3 regions of the Pectobacterium atrosepticum genome follow, and region 3 is predicted to be linked to each of the others. Evidence: predicted binding sites of a transcription regulator. Region 3 holds the regulator's gene; each other region holds the start of a gene.
What was found. The regulator Fur, encoded in region 3, represses iron uptake genes when iron is present. The targets are predictions, from matches to a motif close to ATAATAATGAGAACNACTATCAA.
Positions count from the first base shown of each region.

Region 1: the regulator Fur is predicted to act here: its motif matches at 1,558-1,580, upstream of ftnA (non-heme ferritin).
Region 2: the regulator Fur is predicted to act here: its motif matches at 882-904, upstream of GZ59_RS02395 (isochorismate synthase).

Region 1 is NZ_CP009125.1:2,291,581-2,293,860, reverse strand. Features, by position in the region: gene GZ59_RS10060 (YebY family protein) at 235-591, opposite strand; gene ftnA (non-heme ferritin) at 873-1,379, opposite strand; gene GZ59_RS10050 (DNA polymerase III subunit theta) at 1,752-1,982, shown strand.
Region 2 is NZ_CP009125.1:533,803-536,082, forward strand. Features, by position in the region: gene GZ59_RS02390 (MFS transporter) at 1-796, opposite strand, end outside; gene GZ59_RS02395 (isochorismate synthase) at 1,140-2,280, shown strand, end outside.
Region 3 is NZ_CP009125.1:1,486,520-1,488,799, reverse strand. Features, by position in the region: gene fldA (flavodoxin FldA) at 1-428, shown strand, start outside; gene fur (ferric iron uptake transcriptional regulator) at 758-1,207, shown strand; gene glnS (glutamine--tRNA ligase) at 1,271-2,280, opposite strand, start outside.

The DNA of each region.
Region 1 (2,280 bases), 810 kb from region 3:
AAAAGACTGAATACGATTCCTGTATTCAGTCTAGGGAAATGGCTCTTGGGAGAGCCGTGCGCTAAAAGTTGGCATTTATACAAGCTGTACTAGCCCTGTAACCTTAAGCGTAGCCAACTCCCCCGCGTTTTCCAGCTTTAACCCGCTCGCAATTATCACAAATGGAACAGATTTCACACTTTGCATTAACCATAAAGAAGCGACCAATTAACATTAATAAGCAAATCAATTACTTCATGGTTTAGCGTCTGGCTGACACAGTTGCTCTGCACGTTCGATAAATGGCTGAAGGCTTTTTTTCTGTCCAGGATGTTTAGGATCGTCCAGCCAGATGACGTCTATCGGTTGCGCACTCACCCGCCCAGACTTCATCTGCTCGATGGCAACATCATTCAGCGGATATTGCATCAACGTTCCAGTATGTAATGCGTATAGCGCATTGCCAGGGCGACAAATCAGTTGAACCTCTTCTCGCGAGAAAGCCCAGCGTTCGCCATATTCCAGCCGACTGATATTTGCCAGTTTGGCGGCAGAAAAAGCATTAGCAGAAAGTGAGGTAAGCACGATAGATAGCAAAAATTTCTTCATCATGGTATTCCCAACATGCGTATTCAGACAATGATGTGTGTGAGTTTTGCAGCCTTATCCGAATCAGAGAAAGACAGCCTCAAACCTTATAAAACATAAAGTTGTGTATCACTACTCGCGTGATCATAGCGACAGAGGAAGATGAAGTCGAGCGCGAAGCCAAGAATAAAATCTACGGTGAGGAGTAGATAGAAAGGTCGTTCGAGAAGAAAAATAGCGGGATAAAGAGAACATTATCCCGCGTCATTCAAATGCGCATTGGCCGACAAAAGCATCGATTGTCGTTAGGCTGACGGTGCTGCCGCAGACATTTTTTTCAGATCCTGATCGATGAAGAACAGGCCGCCCTCACTGGCATTAACCAGCGCCAGTTTGTCCAGAATAGAGCGGAACAGTTTTTCTTCTTCGTGTTGTTCAGCAACGTACCATTGCAGGAAGTTAAATGTAGAGTAGTCCTGCTGCGCCATCGCAGCGTGCGCAAGCTCATTAATTTTTGCTGTAATCAGCTGTTCATGTTCATAGGTCAGCTTGAAGACATCAGCCAGTGAATCGAAATCAATCGGCGGTGCCGCAATCGCGCCTAATATAGGTAGGCTTCCCGTGTCATCCAAATAGTCAAACAGGCGCTGCATGTGTTGCATTTCTTCCTGAGAATGCGTTTTCAGGAAACTGGATGCACCTTCAAAACCTTTATCACCGCACCATGCGCTCATTTGCAGATACAAATTCGCGGAATAAAACTCCAAATTAAGTTGTTCATTCAGCTTCTGAATCATTTCTTTTTTTAACATAGTAACTCCCTATTTTCCCGGCAGGTGAAATTATTCTGAGAATTATGCCTGAAAAAATAAAATAAAAAACACTTTATTAACATAGATAATATCTAAGTTAAATTGAAAGTAAAAACAATAATTTATGATTATTGCTATTGATATTCATTATCATTTAATCATGGATTTTACTATACTATTGCGAATCGTTTTTATTATCAAAAATAACAACATCGATATATAAAATTTATGATTCGAGTGAATTAAAAAATGATTCCCACTTCGTAATGAGAATAATAAACATGCACATGAAAGGTGAACACTTGCCATTTCCCCATCGCTACTTTACCGTGGCACACATCAGTCTGTGGACAATAGGCAGGAGAAAGCGGTATGGGACATAATCTGGCAGAATTATCCAAAGAAGATATGGATAAGATTAACGTGGACTTGGCAGCGTCAGGTGTTGCCTTCAAAGAACGTTACAATATGCCAGTCATTCCAGAGGTTATTGAGAGAGAACAGCCCCAACACTTGCGTAACTATTTTCGTGAGCGCGTCATGTTTTACCGCCAGCGTTCACTCCAGTTCTCTCGTTTACCCTACGAGCCTAAGTCTAAATAGCGATTCATCTCATTCCAATCTAAGACGGCTTTACCGTGGAAAACATCCCTTTCCACGGGTTACATTCTTACACAGCGAAAACGATTTTCTGCTTGCATATCGGCCCGTACAGGAGGTTAATGGGGTGGTAACCTACTCTTTTATCAAGCGAGGCAAGATATGAGTAAAGGACTAGATAGTAAAAAGAACAGCAAGAAAAAGCCCCTGAAAACGGCCGCCGAAAAAAAGGCCGATAAAAAGGCAAAGAAACCACAGGCTGATATTACCTAAGTACTAATGTTGCCTGCGTAATGTGCCA
Region 2 (2,280 bases), 950 kb from region 3:
TGGTCACCATGCTTGCCAGCCCGCCGCAGAGGTAGAGCAGGGAAATGTCATCCCGAGGGAAAGCGAGATTGAACTGAAAATAGTTGGAAAAATGGGGAATCAGCAGGAAATGCCCGAACATTTGTAGCGACATCACCGTCAGTCCCAACACGAAAAGGGGAGAGGCCAGCAGGTCCTGTAATACAGAAGTCGGTGCTTTACTAGGATCAAGCTTTTGCTGAGCCCGGTGCGTCGGCGGCATGGAAGGGAACCGCCACAGCACTAATAAAACCAACAGCAGGCCGCCGAGGCCGAACGTATAAAACGGCGCTTGCCAGTTAATACGGTGAGCCAGTTCCAGCGACAGCGGCATGATGACAATAGCTGCGAGTGAAAAGCTCATGCCGACATAGGCCAGCTGCTTTCCGCGTTCGTTGGCCGGCACAATATCGACAACCGCCGCCATCAACACACCGGATGCCGGCCCGGCAACACAGCCCGCTAGAATGAACAGCAGCAAAAGATCGGTTTGGCTGGTGGAGAACATACAGGCTGCCGTCAGGCCGAAGCGCAGCGTCAGCAGAACGATCAGGGCATGTTTACGGTTAAATCTGTCCAGATAAGGTGCGGCGAGGAAGCCGACGATGGCAGAAGCAAACGTTGCGCCGCCGCTGATGTAGCCGATGTTCTTGGCATCCATGGACAGGGCGCTGACGAAATCGGGTCCTAACGGCATCACCATCATCAGGCTACCGAGGGAAAGCATGTTGATGAGCAACGCCAGATGCACAACGGATCGGGTGTGCGGGCGGTACATGCTTTCATCCATGACAGGCTCACATTTAGACACAGTTAGTAAAATATTTGCGCAGTCTAGCGCAGCTTAATTTTATTGACAATAAATGATAACTATTTTCATTATCAACTGTGATGTGGGTTTTATAATCAATACATTCTTATTGCTAACCATTAACCGTTATGAAAGATGAACAATAAAATTGATTAACATCAATATAACCCCCAATTAGTGGGCGTGAATAACCATTGTGTGGAAGGATTGACCGAACACGTTACTTCAGTGTAATTTAACTGCGCTTAATATGAATGATAATTATTTTAATAATCATTGGTATTTAATTTGCGAGCGCAGGAGCTGTCTTGTGGATACACTGATTTCAGAAACTGAAACATTTAGCGGACTAACCTATTCGGAACAGACCGCTTTTTTATATGCATCGGAACACCGAAGCCTTTCTACTTCCGGCTTATTTGAACGTATTTCGTCCCCTGTTTGTGCTCCAGGCTCGCACAATGACGAGCTTAGCCTTGCCATCGCGCAGGCATTCCAACGGGCACGTCAGGCAGGGCAATCGCTGCCTATTGTTGTGGGAGCGATTCCTTTTGATACCACGCAACCATCTTGTCTCTACATCCCTGATAGTTATACCGTTACGACGAAGTCTGAACTCGTCAGCCGTGCTCGTAAGCACACGACTGCGGCACCAAAAGCGTTAACGCTAAACAGTGTCCCAGACGAATGTCAGTTCAAGTCCATTGTGGCAGAGGCCGTTGAGCGCTTCCGTCGTGGTGAACTGAGCAAAGCAGTGCTGTCACGCATTCTGGACATTGAACTGGCGAGCCCTGTTAAGGCGCAAACGATCCTCAACAATCTGATGGTGCAAAACGCCGGTGGATATCACTTCTCACTGCCATTGCCGGATGGCTCTGTATTGCTGGGTGCCAGCCCTGAACTGCTGCTGCGTAAGCAGGGAAACGTGATTGTGTCTAATCCACTGGCGGGATCGGCACGACGGATGAACGATGAACATCTGGACTATCTGAACAGCCAGCGTTTGCTGAATTCAGGCAAAGACAAGCACGAGCATAAGCTGGTGGTGGACGACATTCGTCAACGCCTGATGCCGCTGTGCGCGTCGTTAACCATTCCATCGGCTCCCTCGCTGATGAGTACTGCCTCGATGTGGCACTTGTCCACTGCGATCCGCGGTGAACTGGCGAACCCGGATATGACAGCACTTCAGGTCGCCTGTCAGCTACATCCGACCCCCGCACTATGCGGTTTCCCCACGCAGGAAGCTCGTCAGTTGATCGCCGAACTGGAACCGCACGATCGTGGCGTATTCAGCGGGATCGTCGGCTGGTGTGATGCTAACGGTGATGGCGAATGGGTGATAGTCATTCGCTGCGGCACCATAAAACACAATAAAGTCCGCCTGTTTGCTGGGGCGGGTATTGTTGAGGCATCCGTCCCCGAGGATGAATGGGCTGAAACCGCCGCTA
Region 3 (2,280 bases):
ATGACATCGCTAAAAGCAGCAAAGAAGACCTCGAAGGTTTCGATATTCTGCTGTTGGGTATTCCAACCTGGTATTACGGTGAAGCTCAATGTGATTGGGATGACTTTTTCCCGTCACTGGAAGAAGTTGATTTCACAGGAAAATTGGTTGCTCTGTTTGGTTGCGGCGATCAGGAAGACTATGCGGAATACTTCTGTGATGCCATGGGCACCATTCGTGACATTATTGAGCCTCGCGGCGCGACGATTGTCGGCCACTGGCCAACTGAAGGCTATTACTTTGAAGCCTCTAAAGGGCTCGCCGACGACAATCACTTCATTGGTTTAGCTATCGATGAAGACCGTCAGCCTGAACTCACCAACGAACGTGTAACGACGTGGGTGAAGCAGATCAGCGATGAACTGAATCTGAAAGAGCTGGTTGGCTAAGCCATTTTGGCTCTGATATCCCCTATCAGAGCCAAAACAGCATTGATAGGTAAAACCTTTCATAATAATTGATACATTTTTTTAACTTCTATCAGTAAACCTGTACAATAATCCCATCGGTTTTATACGTGCATCACCATTTCCTCATTCATCAACAATAGATTGCGTTGTATATCAGTAGTGTGAGTGGGGACAATATTGTTAACATTCCCTTGTTTTCATTTTGTATGCGCAGTTCTATAATTGAGATGTGATTAGATTTTTTAAGCCGACCGATGTCATAGGCTAGGCAGCCTCCATTGATAAGTAAGCAACAGGACTAAACCCGCATGACTGACAACAATACCGCATTAAAGAAGGCCGGCCTGAAAGTCACTCTTCCAAGACTGAAAATACTGGAAGTGTTACAGGATCCTGTCAGCCATCACGTCAGTGCGGAAGATTATATAAAGAGACTGATTGATATGGGCGAAGAGATTGGTCTTGCTACTGTCTATCGCGTACTCAACCAGTTTGATGATGCGGGTATCGTAACCCGTCATAACTTCGAAGGTGGCAAATCCGTCTTTGAATTGACGCAGCAGCATCATCACGATCACTTAATTTGCCTCGACTGTGGCAAAGTCATTGAATTCCGCGATGAATCTATCGAAGCACGTCAGCGCGAGATCGCAGAAAGACACGGCATTAAACTGTCCAACCACAGTCTGTATCTCTATGGGCATTGCAGTGAAGGGGATTGCAGAGAGGACGAAACTCTGCACGACTCCACACGATAAATCGACCGCACAAAAAAATAAAACCGCCGAGGCGGTTTTATTTTTGTCTTCTTACCAGTGACCTTAGCCTACCCAAGTATCGCGTAGTCCAACCGTACGGTTAAACACCAGGTGTTCCGCACTGGAGTAAACGCGATCGGCACAGAAGTAACCTTCACGCTCAAACTGATACGCTTTCTCTACTTCAGCCTGCACCAAACTCGCTTCTACAAAACCTTGCGTAATTTTCAGTGAGTCTGGGTTAATCGTTGACAGGAAGTCATCCGCCGCCGCAGGGTTTGCCACACTGAACAAACGATCGTACAAACGGAATTCCGCTGGCACCGCGTGCGCCGCAGAAACCCAGTGGATGACGCCTTTCACTTTACGACCATCAGCCGGATCTTTGCTCAGCGTTTCCGCATCATAGCTACAGTAAATCGTGGTGATGGTGCCCTGCTCGTCTTTTTCAATGCGATCGGCTTTGATCACATAGGCATTACGCAGGCGAACTTCTTTACCCAAAACCAAACGCTTGTACTGCTTGTTAGCTTCTTCACGGAAGTCAGCACGATCGATGTAAACTTCACGGCTGAATGCCACCTGACGCGAGCCCATTTCTGGCTTGTTCGGGTGATTTGGCATCGCAACAAACTCTTCGTGCCCGGCTGGCAGATTCTCGATCACCACTTTGACCGGATCCAGTACCGCCATCGCACGCGGAGCGTTTTCATTCAGATCGTCGCGGATACAGGATTCAAGCGCTGCCATTTCCACGTTGTTATCCTGCTTCGTTACGCCGATACGCACACAAAATTCACGGATAGAAGACGCACTATAACCACGGCGGCGCAGGCCAGAGATGGTCGGCATACGCGGATCGTCCCATCCTTCAACGACATTTTCCACAACCAGCTGATTCAGCTTACGCTTGGACATAATTGCGTATTCGAGATTAAGCCGAGAAAACTCGTACTGACGTGGGTGGCAAGGAATGGAGATATTATCCAGCACCCAGTCGTACAGGCGGCGGTTATCCTGGAATTCCAGCGTACACAGAGAATGCGTGATCCCTTCCAGCGCATCGGAAATAC